3 regions of the Kitasatospora sp. NPDC059817 genome follow, and region 1 is predicted to be linked to each of the others. Evidence: riboswitches for the same ligand, from Rfam matches in the RefSeq annotation. Region 1 holds a riboswitch; each other region holds the start of a gene.
What was found. Region 1 has a riboswitch for cyclic di-AMP ahead of ACFV61_RS04520 (NlpC/P60 family protein). Riboswitches for the same ligand answer to the same signal wherever they lie in the genome.

Region 1 (5,398 bases):
CGGCCGTCGGCGAGGCGGCGGGTTCCGATGCGTCGGCAGGCTCCGGCGAGGCGGTGGGTTCCGGCGAGGCGGTGGCGGAGCGTGCTGCCGAGAAGCTGGACCGGCCGCTGCCCGAGGGCGTGCGCCGGCGCGTGGTCGGCCTGGCCTCGGACGCGCTCGGCGGGCTGCCGCCCGGCGAGCTCCCGCAGAGCCTGCGCCAGTACGTCAAGTTCACCCCGGCCCGGCGGGCCAAGTACGCGGCCACGGCGCTGGCCGCGGCGCTGGAGTCGGAGCCGGCGTTCCGGGTGCGGATAGCGGAGCGGCTGAGGCTGGGCCAGCCGGACCTGGTGAAGGCGTTGGAGTCGGGCAGCGTCCCGGGCGCCGCCGATCCGATGGACGTCGCGGCCGCCGCCTACCTGGTGCGGTCGGCCGGCTGGAGCCGGCTGGTGGCCGAGGCCGGGGAGGAGGCCGAGCGGGCCGGCGCCGAGGGCGCGGCCGCCGAGGCCACCCGGCTGGTGGAGAAGTTGCAGGCGGAGCTCGCCGAGCTGCGGTCAGCGGCCCGGGCGGACCTGGAGCGGCAGCGTGCGGAGTCCGAGGACGTCCGCCGGGAGGCCGAGTCGCTGCGGAAGAAGGTGCGCTCGCTGGAGAGCGACACCCGCCGGGCGCAGGCCGAGACCAGGCGGCTGACCGCCGAGCTGGAGGCCGCGAGGGCGCAGGCGGCCACCGAGCGCGGCGCCGCGGAGTCCGAGGCGCGGCGGCTGCGGCACCGGGTCGGCGAGCTGGAGACGGCGGCCGAGCAGGGCCGCCGGTCGGCCCGCGAGGGCCGCAGCGTCGAGGACATGCGGCTGCGGCTGCTGCTGGACACGGTGCTGCAGTCGGCGCAGGGGCTCCAGCGGGAGCTGGCGCTGCCGGTCTCCCAGATCCGGCCGGGGGACCTGGTGGAGGCGGTGGTGCCGGGGGCGGCCTCGCCGCACGACGTGGCCCGGCGCGGTCTGGCCGACGACGATCCGGCGCTGCTGGATCAGCTGCTGGCGATCCCGCAGGTGCACCTGGTGGTGGACGGCTACAACGTGACCAAGACGGGCTATCCGACGCTGCCGCTGGAGCAGCAGCGGATCCGGCTGCTGGGCGGGCTGGCGATGCTGGCCCAGCGCACGCAGGCGGAGGTCACCTGTGTGTTCGACGGGCAGGACCTGGACGTTCCGGTGATCATGGCGCCACCGCGGGGGGTGCGGGTGCGGTTCAGCCGGACCGGCGAGACCGCGGACGAGCTGATCCGCCGTCTGGTGCGGGCCGAGCCGCAGGGGCGTCCGGTGGTGGTGGTGTCCACCGACCGGGAGGTCGCGGAGGGCGTGCGGAAGGCGGGCGCGCGCCCCGTGGCCTCCGTTCTGCTGCTGAACCGGCTGGCGCGGCCCTGACGGCTGCCTCGACGGAATGACGCCTGGTCAGCGCCCGGTTTGCGGCGGTGTGCACATCCGGTGAAGCCTGCGGGGGAAGTGGAGTTCACGCCTTCGGGGGAGTGGCAAAACCCGTGGATCTTCCCTAGGGTGTGGCGTCAAACCTATTTTCCGGATTCTCACCTGATCGGGTGAGGCCGATGGAAGAAGGAGCAATTCCCTTGGCCTCCCACCGCCGTCCCAAGCAGCCGAGCCGCGCCCGGGTCTCCGTGCTCACCGCTGCCGCGGCGACCGCGGTCGCCCTCTCCGCGCAGGTCGCCGCGCACGCCGCGCCCCAGCCCAGCAAGAGCGACGTCAAGGCGCAGATCGACCAGCTCCAGCAGGACCAGGAGCAGGCGGCGGAGAAGTACAACGGCGCCAAGGAGCGGGCCGACCAGCTCCGCAAGCAGTCCGACCAGCTGCAGGACAAGGTGGCCCGCAGCCAGGACGAGATGACCCAGCTCCAGACCGGCCTGGCCGGCGTGGCGGGCGAGCAGTACCGCACCGGCGGCATCGACCCGTCCGTCCAGCTGATGCTCTCCTCGGACCCGTCCGGCTACCTGGAGAAGGCGTCCAGCGCCCAGCAGGCCAGCGCCAGCGAGTCCGAGGCGCTCAAGGGCCTGCTGGACCAGCAGCGCCGGCTGGACCAGGAGAAGTCCGAGGCCGCCGCCGTCCTGGCCTCGCTCGACTCCACCACCAAGGACCTGAACCAGGCCAAGACGGACGTCAACCAGAAGCTCAAGGCCGCGCAGGACCTGCTGAACTCGCTCAGCGCCTCCGACCGCGCCGCGCTGCGGGCCCAGCAGCAGCAGGACGACCGCGCCTCGCGCGGCAGCGACCGCGCCGACCTCGGCAGCCTCCCGCAGGCCGGCGGCTACGCGGGCGTGGCCGTCGCCAAGGCGATGAGCAAGCAGGGCTCGCCGTACGTGTGGGGCGCCACCGGCTCGACCACCTTCGACTGCTCGGGCCTGATGGTCTGGGCGTACGGCCAGGCCGGCGTCTCGCTGCCGCGTACCTCGCAGGAGCAGGGCAACGTCGGCACCAAGGTCACGTTGGACCAGGCCCAGCCGGGCGACCTGGTCATCTACGGCCCCGACCGGCACCACGTCGGGATGTACATCGGCAACGGCATGGTGGTGCACGCGCCGCACACCGGCGACGTGGTGAAGGTGATGAAGGTCGACGCGATGCCGATCAACACGATCCGCCGGGTCTGACGGCCCGACACGCCCGAAGGGCCCCGTCCGGGCCTGTGATCCACGCCACCCTCCGACCGGGGGTGGCGTTCGGGTTTTGTCCGTCGCGCGAGTCCCCGGTGAAGACTGATCAGCTTTGCGTGCGGCGGTGATCACTATGTGTCATATTCACAAAAGAACTTTGGTCTTCTTCCGTCTTTTTTCTGACAAGGATTTGAACGGATCACGGTTCAGTTACTAGGGTCGTGCCCCGAACCACCGCACTCCCGATCGCCCAGCCAGGGTGACGGCGGTGGTTTCCGTCGAGTTCGTGACGCAGCGGGGCGGGCCCAGTGCCTGCCCGACGGGGAGCCCAGCAGTCGGGGGTGCTGTCGAACGGAGCCGGGGAACCACGTTCCTCCGGGGTGAATCGGCGCCAGGTCGGCCGGTGGAACGGCCGTGAGGCGTCGTAGGGCACGCTTCCGGCCCGAACCCGTCAGCTCACCCGGTAGACGGCGTAGGAAGAAGGAGTCCGCCTTCGTGGCGTCCCATCGTCGTCCCAAGCCCGCTAGTCGCACCCGGGTCTCGATCATGACCGGCTTCGCCGCCGCGGCCGTCGCGCTGTCCGCGCAGTCCGGCGCCCACGCCGACCCGCAGCCGACCAAGGACCAGGTCAAGGAGCAGGTCGACCAGCTCAACGAGCAGGCCGAGGTCGCGACCGAGAAGCTCAACGCCGCCCAGGAGAAGCAGCAGCAGCTGCAGAAGCAGGTCACCGACCTCCAGGACCAGGTGGCGCGGCAGCAGGGGCAGGTGACCGACCTTCAGGGCGGCCTGGCCGAGATCGCCGGCGAGCAGTACCGCAACGGCGGCATATCGCAGACCGTCCAGCTGATGTTCTCCGCCAGCCCGGACACCTTCCTGAGCCAGGCCGACACGCTGAACCAGGCCGGCGGCACCCAGAAGGGCCAGCTCAAGCAGCTCCAGGACGAGCAGCGCAAGCTCGACCAGGTGCGCTCCGAGGCCCAGGGCAAGCTCGCCGAGATGGAGACCACCACCCAGCAGCTGAAGAGCGCCAAGGACGAGGTCCAGGGCAAGCTCAAGGCCGCGCAGGACCTCTTCAACACCCTGTCCGAGCAGGAGCGCCAGGCGATCCGCGCGGCCGAGGAGAAGGCCGCCGCCGAGGCCAAGGCGAAGGCCGACGCCGCCGCGAAGGCCGCCCAGCAGCAGGCGGCGGCCCAGCAGGCCGCCGACCGCTCCTCCCGCGACAACAGCCGCACCGACCTGAGCGCGTCGCAGGCCCCCGCCGCGCCGGTCACCAAGCCGAGCGCCGGCAGCTCGCGCGGCGCCGCGGCGCTGTCCATCGCCGCCTCCAAGATCGGCAGCCCGTACGTCTACGGCGCCTCCGGCCCCGGTTCCTTCGACTGCTCGGGCCTGATGGTCTGGGCGTTCAACCAGGTCGACGTGGCGCTGCCGCGCACCTCGCAGGAGCAGGCCCACGCCGGTACCCGGATCGGCACCGACCTCTCCCAGGCCCAGCCCGGCGACCTGCTGATCTTCTACGGGGACGCCCACCACGTCGGCATCTACGCCGGCAACGGCCAGGTGCTGCACGCGCCCAAGCCCGGCGCGTCGGTCCGCTACGAGGCGGTCGGCAACATGCCGCTGACCTCCATCGTGCGGGTCTGATCCCCGCGCAGGCCCTCCCAGGCCCGGCCTTCCACCACGGAAGGCCGGGCCTGCGGCTTTTCCGGCGCCTCGGACTGATGTCCGATTACGGGTCAAATATTCGGGTTGGCAGGGGTTTGGACTCGGTTGCCCGGACTCGCTAACGTCTGCCACCGGACTCCGCTTCCAGGGCCGCCCGCGTTGGTGCGGCGGCGGGGCCCCACCGCCGGATCGGAGCCGCTGCCGCCATGCCCGTGCACCGTCGTCCCCAACTGCTCGCCCGTGCGCTGGTGCTGACCGCGGCCGCCACCACCGCCCTGGGCGTGACGGCGGGCGGCAGCGCCCAGGCCGCCCCCGCCGTGCCGGACACGCCCACCCGCAAGGACGTCAAGGCGCAGGTGGAACAGCTCTACGGCGAGGCCGAGCAGGCGTCCGAGAAGTACAACGCCGCCCTGGAGACGCAGCAGCGCCTCCAGGGCGAGACGACCGTCCTCCAGGGCGAGATCGCCGTCGCCCAGGACCAGCTCAACCAGTTGCGCGGCGACCTCGCCACCGTGGCCGGCGCCGAGTACCGCGGCGGCGGCATGGCCCAGACCGTCCAGCTGATGCTCTCCACCGACCCGGAGGGCTACCTGTCCCGGGCCCGCACCCTCGACCAGGCCGCCGAGCGGCAGCAGGAGACCCTGCACGAACTGGCCACCCGCCAGCGCCGGCTCGACCAGCGCCGCACCGAGACCGCCGGCAAGCTCGCCGAACTCGACCAGGCCCGCCGCTCGCTCGCCGACAGCAAGCAGCAGATCCAGCAGCGGCTCACCAAGGCCCAGCGGCTGCTGAACAGCCTGGGCGTCGCCGAGCGGGCCCGGATGGCCGCCCAGGACGCCCAGGAGGCCGAGCAGCGCGCCACCCGGGGCACCGACCGGCTGGACCTCGGCACGGCCCCGCCCGCCTCCGAGCGCGGGGCGGCCGCGCTGGCCGCCGCGGTGCGGATGATCGGCTCGCCCTACCTCTACGGATCCACCGGGCCCCGCGCCTTCGACTGCTCCGGTCTGATGTACTACAGCTGGCGGCAGGCCGGAGTGACCCTGCCGCGCACCTCGCAGGCCCAGGCGTACGTCGGGCAGCGGGTCAGCCTCTCCGAAGCGC
Region 2 (5,398 bases), on a different contig from region 1:
CGGGCACGTCCAGGGCCAGCATGCCGCGCACCCGGGCCCGCTCCATCCGGCCCATGCCGCGGGCGACGGTGGTCAGGAGGGCGAGCACGGGCAGGCCGAGGACGGTGACGAAGGTGCCGACCCCCATGCAGAACAGGATGATCGAGACGGAGAAGCCGATGACCGACAGCGGCAGGCCGGTGAGCGTGTAGCCGATCTCGCGGTAGTAGTGCTTGGAGAACGGCGCCCGCCAGACGGCCGGCGGCTCCTCGGTCCGGTGGGCCCGAGCGGGACGCGGGTCGTCGCCGTAACCACCGAGGACGTCCCACTCGCGGTCCTGCGTGCTTCGGCTGATGCTCATGTCCCGGCCCCGGTCCCTCGTTCTCGGCTGCTGATGGCATCAGTCTGGTCGAACGGCGGGCCGGGGAGGATCCGGAGGCCTGGCGGATCGGGGGTGGGGTTAACCCCCCGGGCCTGACCCGGCAGGCCTGCCCCGGGTCCGTGCCGAATGTCCGCGCCGGACGTCCACTCCGGATGTCCGCGCCGAAAGGTCAGCCGGCCGCGCCGGTCCACTCGTCGGCGAGCAGCGAGTACAGGTACGAGTCGGACCAGGCGCCGCCCTTGTACAGGTCGTGCCGGACCCGCCCCTCCAGCTGGAACCCGAGCCGGAGGAGCACCTTGGCGGAGGCGGCGTTGTCCACGTCGACCCGGGCCGCCAGCCGGTGCACGCCGAGGGCCTCGAAGGAGAGCTCGCAGAGCAGGCCGGCGATCTCGCCCGCGTAGCCGCGGCCCCAGACGTCGCGGCCCAGCACGTAGCCGAGGTGGGCGGAGCGGTGCTTGCCGAGGGTGAGGGAGGCGTGGGCGATCGGCGTGGCGTCCACCGGGTCCTCGGCGTCGTCGCGCCGGGTGACGGCCAGCCGGTAGGTGTCCCGCTCCGGCGCCATCGCCTCCTCCAGGTAGAGCTCGATCTGGTCGGCGCAGGTTTCGCGGTCGCGCGGCTCGAAGGGGAGGTAGCGGGTGACCTCCGGGTCGCCGAACAGCCCGTGCAGCGCGTCCACGTCGCCGGGGGTGTGGTGATACTCGCGGATGGCCAGCCGGGGGCCGGTGAGTCGTACGGGGACCATGGCAGCCGACCCTACTCCCGGCCAGCGGTTACCGTTCGAGCTATGAACGACGAAGACCTGCGGCTCGCCCCGCGCACCAGGGCCGCCGACCTGCTCGCCTGGGCGGCGGAAGAGGACCGCACCCCGGTGGCCGAAGCGCCGCTGCGCGCGGTGCTGGCCCTGCTGGAGCTGGGCGAGGGCAGGATGCACGACGGCTGGCCCGAACTGACCTCGAACGCGGTGGAGCACCTGCTGTACGAGCGGCTCTACCTGTACGTCCAACCCGAACCGGAGGCGGACCCGTTCGCGTACGGCGCCGCCGTCCGGCTGCTGACCGACCACCAGCGGGCCGCCAAGCGGCTCAACGCCAAGCGCCAGGAGCGGCTGCACGCCGAGGCCGAGTGGCAGGGCGAGGTCGCGGCCGGGCTGCTGCGCCGCGCCGACCTGGTGACCTGGCCCCGGCTGTACGCGCTGCTGCTGCACGCGTACGGGGCGGACGTCACGGATCCGGAGGCGGTGCGGGAGTGGCTGACCGGCTTCCGGGAGCTGGCGCAGGAGGAGCGGCTGGCCAGGTTCGCCGCACTGGCGCAGACCGGCTGGCTGGACGAGGTGGACGAGCAGGGCTGGAGCCCGACCCGGGTGATCTCGGTCGGCATGGCCACCGACGGCGCGCGCCGGCTGCTGGAGCAGGGCCTGATGCGGCGCAGCTACCGCAACCTGACCGAGCTGACCGCGCTGGGGCGGCCGATGCCGGACGAACTGGCCGGGGACTTCGGGGCGTTCGAGGAGGCGGCGGTGGAGGCCGCGCTCGACCTGTACGGGGAGTGGACGGTGCCCGGGCTGCCGCGACTGCTGGTGGAGGAGTTCCCGGACCTCGCGCCGGAGCCGGGGCAGGAGGAGATCGACGCGTACCTGGCGGAGCTGGCGCAGGAGGAGTTCGACGCCCGCCTGGAGGAGCTGGCGGGATCGGCAGTCCCGGCGGACCAGGCAGACCCGACGGACCCGGCGCAGGAGTGACGCGGCGAAGCCCCAGCCGCGGTGCCTTCTGGTTCCGGCGGCCGGGGCTTCGCGGGTGCGTCAGGGGTTGAGGCCGCGCTGCTGGAACCAGGTCTCCGGGTCGACGGGGGCGCCGCCACCGGGGCGGACCTCCACGTGCAGGTGCGCGCCGGTGACGTTGCCGGTGGCGCCGACCTTGCCGATCTGCTGGCCGGAGCCGACCTTGCCGGAGCCCTTGATGATCGAGGAGAGGTGGCAGTACCAGATCTCGGTGCCGTCGGGCAGGGTCTCGACGATCCGGTAGCCGTACGAGCCGGACCAGCCGGCCGAGGTGATGGTGCCCTGACCGACCGCGTAGACGGGGGTGCCGGTGTCGGCGGCGAAGTCCAGGCCGGTGTGCAGGTGAGCCCAGTAGCGGGCGCTCTGGCCGTAGTGGGCGGTGAGGTGGTAGTCGCGCACCGGCAGGGTGAGGGCGGCGGCCTTGGCCCGCTCGGCCTCCTCGGCGGCCCGCTTGGCCTCGGCCTCCTTGGCGGCGGCCTTGGCCTCCGCCTCCTTCGCGGCCTGGACGCGGGCGTCCTCCTCGGCGGCGGTGCGCTGGCTGTCGGCCTGCAGCTGGATGCGGGCGGCGAGCGCGAGGCCGGGGTCGGCGGAGAGGGCGACCGGGGTCTCGTCCGGGGTCTCGATGGCGGGGGCGGCGGCCGGGGTGGCGGAGGCGAAGCCGGTGGCGCCCAGGGTGGCGGCGACGGCGGTGACGCCGAGCAGCGGGGAGGTCCCACGGACCTGACGCGGCATCCGGTGCCGGTTGGTCTCGGCCTCCGGGCCCGCGTACTCGGGGCCGTCCGGGCCGGGGTGGTCGAGGAGCCGGGTACCTGCTGCGAGGCCGGCCGGGTGTGCCGGGGTGTGCGTCGACGCCACGGAGGCGCGCTCCTTTCCTTCCTTCGCGCCTACCGGGTTAGCTGACGGGTTCGGAGCAGGAAGGTCTCCTACGGCTGGGCCGGAGCCCCGCCGATTCACCCCAAGGAACGTGGTTCCCCGGCTCCCTGACCTGCCCGGAGGCCGGTCGGCGGGATTAGGCGACGGCGCACGGTGCCGTCTGGGTACGGCGTTGAGGACCGCGCTGCGTTATCAAACGTTAATCCTAGGAGGCCCTGATTCCAAGCCGTTCGCCCGGGACGACCGGAGACAGACGGGGCACTCTGGGACGCGAAGGGCGTTTTGTCCCCCTTGGGCCCCTTGGGCACGCTTGAACACCATTGACGCCACCTCACGTGATCGGACGTCAACGGACGGCCCTTCATTCAGGCACTCACCACCGACCTCCCCCGCCCCACAGGGTGCGAAGGCTTGACGGCTAAGGCTATTAGCCTTAGCTTTATGGCTATCGGCAGCACACCGAAGCCCGCACCGGCAGCCCCCGGAGGCCCACCATGAACGCCACCAGCGCCCCCACCACCCAGTACCTCGACGTCACCGGCGGCCGCCTCGCCTACGACGACACCCGGCAGGGCGACGGCACCCCCGTCGTGCTGCTCCCCGGAATGCTCGACACCCGCGCCGCCTACCGGCACCTCCACCCGCTGCTGGCCGCCGCCGGCCGCCGGGTCATCACCATGGACCTGCGCGGCTTCGGCGAATCCTCGATCATCTGGGACGACTACTCCCCCGCCGCCATCGCCACCGACGTCCTCGCCCTGCTCGACCACCTCGGCATCGGCCGCGCCGTCCTGGTCGGCAACTCCTACACCGGCGCGACAGTCGTCAAGGCCGCCGGCGACGCCCCGGAGCGGGTCGCCGGCATCGCCCTGATCGACGCCTTCGTCGAGAACACCCCGCCCGGCGCCCTCATGCGCGGCGCCCTCCGCGTCATGGGCGCCCTGACCGTCCACTCGCCCGCCTTCTGGGGCCTCTACCACCGCAAGCTGGCCTACCCGGGCGCCAAGCCCGCCGACTTCGACACGTACGTGGCCGGACTCGTCGCCGCCATGCGCACCCCCGGCCGCAAGACCGCCACCCGCGGATACGTCGGCGGGGACTCCGCGCCCGTCGGCTGGACCGCGGCCGTCCGCTGCCCCTCGCTCGTCATCATGGGCAGCAAGGACCCCGACTTCCCCAAGCCGGAAGCCGTCGCCGACCGGCAGGCCGCCGCGCTCAACGCGCGGAAGGTCATGATCGACGGATCCGGGCACTACCCGATGGCCGACAACCCGCAGGCCACCGCCGGCGCCCTGCTGCCCTTCCTCGCCGAACTCGCCTGAGCCCCGCCCACCCCGTCCGCCCACGTCAGCCCCGCCCCCACGCGCCGCCCCGCCACGTACGCCTTCCACCGACGGAGAGCCCACACCATGCCCCGAGTAGGACTCACCCCCGAGCAGGTCGTCGACCACGCCCTCGCCCTCATCGACGAGCAGGGCGCCGACGCCCTCACCCTGGCCGCCGTCGCCGCCCGGGCCGGGGTCGCCACCCCGTCGCTGTACAAGCACGTCAGCGGCGGCCTCACCGAACTGCGGCGGCTCATCGCCGTCCGGGTCACCGAGGAACTCGCCGACCGGCTCGCCGAGGCCGCCGTCGGCCGCAGCGGGGACGACGCCGTCGCCACCGTGCTGCGCGCCTACCACGCGTACGCCACCGAGCACCCGCACCGCTACAACGCCCTCCCCCAGGCCCCGCAGCCGGACGACGACCTCACCCGCGCGGCCGGCCGGCTCGTCGGGGTGATCATCGCCGTCCTGCGGGAGTACGGCCTCGACGGCGCGGAGGCGATCCACGCCGCCCGCACCGTCCGCTCCGTCGCCCACGGCTTCGCCTCCCTCTCCATCGGCGGCGGCTTCCAGCTCGCCGAAGACCTGGCCACCACCCAGAGCCGCCTCATCACCCTCCTCACCACCGGCCTCCGCACCTGGCCCACCCCCTGAGACACCGGCCACCGCACCGGCCGCGGCACGACCCGCCCGGCCTCCCACGACGGCGGAACGGCCAGCGCCCCGGGTGAGGCATGCGCGAGAAGTCGGACCCGCCGACTTCCCGTGCAACAGGCGGACGCGGGGGCGCGCCCGGAAACAGCCGGCGGCAGGGCGTGCGCGCGGCAGGCGCGGCGTACGAGGCATGCGCAGCAGGCGCGGCGTGCACGAGAAGTCGGACCCGCCGACTTTCCGTGCGGCGGGCAGGCAGCGGGCCTGGGGGTGGTGGGGGTGGACGGGTTAGTGTGGCCGGGCTGACTGGTGGTCATGACAGGGGACCGCCGACCCCTTGGCGGAGGTCCACGTGCCCGCACCGATAGCGAGGGCGCGGCGGTGGTACCTGCGGCTGCTGGACGGGAACGC
Region 3 (5,398 bases), on a different contig from region 1:
GCCCGTCGCGTGGCCCCGGACCGGCCCCGGAAAAGACAAAGGCCGTCGCGGTGTCAGCACCCACGACGGCCCCCCGATGGCAGGACGGCGGCCGGTCAGACCGCCAGGTGGTCGAACTCCCCGTCCTTGGCCCCCAGCAGCAGGGCGGCGATCTCGGCCCGGGTGTAGATGAGCGCCGGCCCTTCCGGGAAGCGCGAGTTGCGCATCGCCACATCGCCCCCCGGCAGGGCCGCGAACTCGACGCAGTTCCCCTGGGAGTTGCTGTGCAGGCTCTTCTGCCAGAGAACCCCCTTGAGGTCGGCGGCCGCCATCCCGTTGTAGGTGTCGTACGAGCCGTGCGTGTCCTGCGAGTCGTGCATAGAAATCTCCCGAAGAGCTCCGGAGTGGTCGTCCAGCGCGGCGCTCCCGGCACCCGCCGAACGAACGGACCGGCCCCGTACCGGCCCGGCACAACGCCTCACTTGACGCGATGATAGCTGCTGTGCACGTGCATCAGCACGGGACATTGCAGGTGCACGAGGCCTTTCACCGGCAGTTCCGAACTCTTCACGGGCCCTTCTCCTGACGGTACGTAAACGGACATAGCCGAGTGAATCGCCAGATTCTCGATAACCGGCCGTGAGCGGTTCCCCGCTGAATGTTGATCTTCAGACGCCCGGAGTCGCGCTGCCGTGACGCTCCGTCAGGCGACCTCCTGGCTGTGAGACATCTCACGCGCCACACAGGCAACTCGACGCCCCGTCGGACACGTCAGGGCTACGAGCGGTGATCGCTCGAAGGCTGGGTGAGATATGTCCGGATTGCGGGCAAACCACCCGGACGGACACGGCGGGAACGCGACGCACCCGCCATGACCACGTGAAACTCGAACGGCAGCCGAATGCAGGCCTGACGGGCCGATGTCCTACGATCTCCGGCATGAGCACCGCAGCCATCCCGGGCGCGCCACTGCCCGTCCGCACTCCAGGCTCCCGTGCGCGGGGGCGCCACCGCCGCCCCGAGCGCCCCGAGATCCCGGCCGGCTCCCCGGCCCTGGTGCTCGCCGTGCCCGCGACCGCCGGGCCCGAGTCCCGCTCGGTCGTCGAGGAGCTGCTGTCGATCGTCCGCAGCGAGCAGAGCGGCATCCAGACCGCCGTCGGCTACCTCCCGGGCGAAGCCGCCCAGGGGGTCGACAGTGACGACCGCACCGTCGCCGAACTGCTGGCCATGGCCGCCGAGGCGGGCCTGCCCGCGCCGGTCCTGGTGCCGCTGGTACCCGGCCCGCACGGATTCCTGACCGAACTTCACGCCCTCGCCGCGGAGTACGGAGCCCCCGTCACCGACGTGCTCGGCCCGCACCCGCTGCTCGCCGAGGCCGTGCACGTGCGCCTGTCCGAGGCCGGCCTGGCACGCGCCGACCGGGCCCGGCTGTTCGCCATCGCGACCGCCGCGGACGGCGTCGTGCTGACCACCGTCGGCGGCGAGGAGGCCGCTGCCGCGGCCGGCATCACCGGTGTCCTGCTGGCGGCCCGGCTGGCCGTCCCGGTCGTGCCCGCCGCGCTCGACGTGCCGGGCTCGGTCGCCGCGGCCGTCAACCACCTCAAGGAGACCGGCTCCCAGCGCCCGGCGCTGGCCCCGCTGGTGATCGGGCCGGAGGCCGACTCCGAACTGCTCGCCACGGCCGCCGAGGAGACCGGCTGCCCGTCCGCGGCGCCGCTGGGCGCCTACCCGACGGTCGGCCAGCTGATCGCCGCCACCTACCTGGCCGCGCTGCCGGCACCCTCCCCCGAGGCCCTGGCGCAGGCCGAGGCCGAGGCGGCGGAGACCGCCGAGGGCGCGCACGCCGACCACTCCGGCCGGGGCGGTCACGCCGCCCACGCCGCTCGCACCGCCACCGAGGAGTCGGCCGGCCAGTAGCGGTCACCGCACGCGTGAAGGGCCCGGAACGTAGCCGTTCCGGGCCCTTCCTGCTTGTCCCGTAAGGGAGTTAAAGGGCGAATGGGTGCGATGTCCGTTCTATCCGCATTTGTTCGCCGTCGCTCGATCCATCCCCCGACGGCCACAGTGTGGACGCACCTCCTTCTCGGCGGGCGGCCCCCGGGGGACCCGACCCGCCGTCACCCGCCTCCTGAAGCACAGACAGTTGTGCACGCCCTTCGCGGCATTGCCGGAAATCGGCCATTTTCGATCATGGCGAGCGAGGGGAACGACCGTTCTCGCCAAACCGTGATGCGCGTCACAGGTGTTTGCAGTTTGAACTTAAGTCTGCTTAACGTGCTCCCCGTTCGTGGCCACACGAACCCAGTTCATCCGCGACGCCGAGTCCTGCCGTCGGATGTCCTGGCAGCGCGAAAACGCACCACGGCAGGAGCGGGGGACCCACAGGTAAGTCGCCCCGGACCGTTCCCCGGAACGATCCAGGGCTAGGGGTGAAGCCGCGCCCACAGCGCGGCCGGGCAACTCCAGCCCGAATCCGACAGCTCACCTCGCAGGCGTGGGAGAGGACTGCGTCTTCATGCTGCCCACCAACGGCACCCGTCTGTCCAGTCGTACCCGACGCGTGATCGCCGCCATCGGCGTCGCGGGCGTCGGCCTCACCATCCCCTGCCTCACCTCCGGCACCGCCTCCGCCGCCTCCGTCGCCACCTGGGACAAGGTCGCCCAGTGCGAGAGCACCGGCAACTGGAGCATCAACACCGGCAACGGCTTCTACGGCGGCCTGCAGTTCACCTCCAGCACCTGGGCCGCCTTCGGCGGCACCGCGTACGCCCCCCAGGCCAACCAGGCCACCAAGGACCAGCAGATCGCCGTCGCCGAGAAGGTCCTCGCCTCGCAGGGCCCCGGCGCCTGGCCGGTGTGCTCGGTCCAGGCCGGCCTGACCAAGGGCGGCGCCGCGGCTGCCGTCGACACCTCGGCCGGCTCGACCACCGGCTCGGCTGCCAGCTCGACCGCCACCAAGCCCGCCGCGAAGCCGGCCACCCCGGCCGCCAAGCCCGCGCAGAGCCAGGCCCCGGCCACCCCGGCCGCGAAGCCCGCCAAGCCGGCCGCACCGGCCCAGGACCAGGCACAGGCCCCCGCCGACTCCGCCAACGGCACCTCGGCGCAGAAGGGCCAGAACCAGGCCCAGAACAGCGCCCAGCCCCAGGGCGACGACTACACCGTCGCCTCCGGCGACTGGCTGTCCTCGATCGCCGACAAGCACAACCTCCAGGGCGGCTGGCAGCGGCTGTACGAGCTCAACCGCGGCACCCTGACCGAGGGTCCGGACACCATCTACCCGGGCCAGCGCCTCTCGTTCAAGGACGGCGGCCAGGCCCAGCAGTCGGCTCAGACCGACCAGTCCGGCTCGGACTTCACCTGGTTCGACCGCTCGCAGAAGTCCGGCCAGACCTCCAACGGCGCCGCCGTGAACGCCAAGCCGACCGCCCAGCCGCAGGCCCCGGCCCCGACCTCGACCCCGGCCGCCAAGCCGGCTTCCAAGCCGGCCGCCCAGGCGCAGACCCCCGCTCAGGCCCCGGCCGCCACCGGCAGCATGGCCGCCGCGGTCTCCTTCGCCCAGTCGAAGGTCGGCCAGGCGTACGTCTACGGCGGTACCGGCAACGGCGGTTGGGACTGCTCCGGCCTGACCCAGGCCGCGCTGCGCGCCGCGGGTGTCTCCGTCCCGCGCGTCGCCGCCGACCAGGCCGCCGCCAGCACCCGCGTCTCGCTGGACAGCCTGCAGGCGGGCGACCTGCTGTTCTGGTCCAACAACGGCCAGAACTCCGGCGTCTACCACGTCGCGATCTACATCGGCGGCGGCCAGTACGTCGAGGCCGCCAACCCGAGCTCGGGCGTGCGCCTGCAGACCGTCGCCAACTGGGCGCCGGACTTCGCCGGCCGGGTCTGAGCACGACCCGCGGGTGACAGCTGACAACTGACGGCTGACAGATAACAGATTTCAGATAACAGATTTCATCATCTGTTATCTGTCAGCCTCCGCCCGCCCCGGCGGTCGCCCGGCGCCGTAGGAAGGCCGCCGGCAGGCCGCCGGGCAGGACCGCCCGGGGCCATGGTCAAAGCCCGCCCCCAGCGGGCATGCTGCTGCTCCGGCACCCGAGGAGGAGTCACCATGGCCCAGGTCACCGTCACACTCGACGCCAACCTCGCGATCGACGCAATGATGCTCTCCGGCACCAAGAACCCGCAGGACGCCGTCGAACTCGTCCTGCGCGACTACCTGGCCCGCGGCCGCCGCACCGAGACCCGCACCGGCGACGCCACCGACGGCCAACGGCTCACCGAGAGCCGCCCCACGGACCACGAGGGCTGACCCGGCACCCGGGCGGCACGCAACGGGCCCCGGAGAGCAACAGCTCTCCGGGGCCCGTCCGTTGACCGTCCTCAGCGCGCGCAGGCCCCCGTGGAGCCGCGCATGACCAGCTCCGGCTGGAACATGAACTCCCCGCGCTGGACCGCGTTCCCGCCGACCTCCTCCAGCAGCGCGTCCACCGCCGCGGTCGCCATCGCCTCGACCGGCTGGCGGATCGTGGTCAGCGGCGGCTCGGTGAAGGCGATCAGCGGCGAGTCGTCGAAGCCGACCACCGAGACGTCGTGCGGCACCGACAGTCCACGCTGCCGCACCGCCCGGATCGCCCCGAGCGCCATCATGTCGCTGCCGCAGACGATCGCCGTGCAGCCCTTGTCCAGCAGTGCGCCGGCCGCCGCGTGCCCGCCCTCCACGCTGAACAGCGTGTGGTGGACGAGTTCCTCGGCCTCCTCCTGGCTCCGTCCCAGCACCTCGCGCATCGCCGCCGTGAAGCCCTCGATCTTGCGCAGCACCGGCACGTACCGCCGCTGCCCGACGGCCAGCCCGATCCGCTCGTGCCCGAGTTCGGCCAGGTGCTGGACGGCCATCCACATCGCGGCCCGGTCGTCCGGCGAGATGAACGGCGCGTCGATCCGCTCGCTGTAGCCGTTGATCAGCACGAACGGCACCCCGCGCCCGGTCAGCCGGGCGTAGCGGTCGTGGTCGGCGGTGGAGTCGGCGTGCAGCCCGGAGACGAAGACGATGCCCGCCACACCCCGGTCGACCAGCATCTCGACCAGTTCGTCCTCGGTGGACCCGCCCGGCGTCTGGGTGCACAGCACCGGGGTGTACCCGTGCCGGCTGAGCACCTGCTCGATCACCTGGGCCAGTGCGGGGAAGATCGGGTTGCTCAGCTCCGGCGTGATCAGCCCGATCAGGCCGGCGCTGCGCTGGCGCAGACGGGTCGGCCGCTCGTAGCCGAGCACGTCGAGCGCCGCCAGCACGGTCTGCCGGGTGGCGGCGGAGACGTTCGCCTTGCCGTTGAGTACGCGGGAGACGGTGGCTTCGCTGACCCCCGCCTGCGCCGCGATGTCTGAGAGTCGCGCCGTAGTCACGGTCCCAGAGCCTATTGCA

Region 2: another riboswitch for cyclic di-AMP. It lies ahead of ACFV61_RS17520 (M23 family metallopeptidase); the one in region 1 lies ahead of ACFV61_RS04520 (NlpC/P60 family protein).
Region 3: another riboswitch for cyclic di-AMP. It lies ahead of ACFV61_RS19775 (transglycosylase family protein); the one in region 1 lies ahead of ACFV61_RS04520 (NlpC/P60 family protein).

Annotation. Positions count from the first base shown of each region.
Region 1 is NZ_JBHWIR010000012.1:35,935-41,332, reverse strand. It holds gene ACFV61_RS04530 (NYN domain-containing protein) at 54-1,397, shown strand; gene ACFV61_RS04525 (NlpC/P60 family protein) at 1,598-2,632, shown strand; cyclic di-AMP (ydaO/yuaA leader) riboswitch at 2,971-3,120, shown strand; gene ACFV61_RS04520 (NlpC/P60 family protein) at 3,131-4,276, shown strand; gene ACFV61_RS04515 (NlpC/P60 family protein) at 4,504-5,398, shown strand, end outside.
Region 2 is NZ_JBHWIR010000071.1:20,436-25,833, forward strand. It holds gene ACFV61_RS17505 (sensor domain-containing protein) at 1-340, opposite strand, end outside; gene ACFV61_RS17510 (GNAT family N-acetyltransferase) at 531-1,103, opposite strand; gene ACFV61_RS17515 (hypothetical protein) at 1,146-2,099, shown strand; gene ACFV61_RS17520 (M23 family metallopeptidase) at 2,160-2,993, opposite strand; cyclic di-AMP (ydaO/yuaA leader) riboswitch at 3,006-3,164, opposite strand; gene ACFV61_RS17525 (alpha/beta fold hydrolase) at 3,506-4,333, shown strand; gene ACFV61_RS17530 (TetR/AcrR family transcriptional regulator) at 4,421-4,990, shown strand; gene ACFV61_RS17535 (PP2C family protein-serine/threonine phosphatase) at 5,340-5,398, shown strand, end outside.
Region 3 is NZ_JBHWIR010000087.1:12,019-17,416, reverse strand. It holds gene ACFV61_RS19785 (DUF397 domain-containing protein) at 96-359, opposite strand; gene ACFV61_RS19780 (hypothetical protein) at 919-1,896, shown strand; cyclic di-AMP (ydaO/yuaA leader) riboswitch at 2,327-2,487, shown strand; gene ACFV61_RS19775 (transglycosylase family protein) at 2,474-3,865, shown strand; gene ACFV61_RS19770 (hypothetical protein) at 4,088-4,288, shown strand; gene ACFV61_RS19765 (LacI family DNA-binding transcriptional regulator) at 4,360-5,379, opposite strand.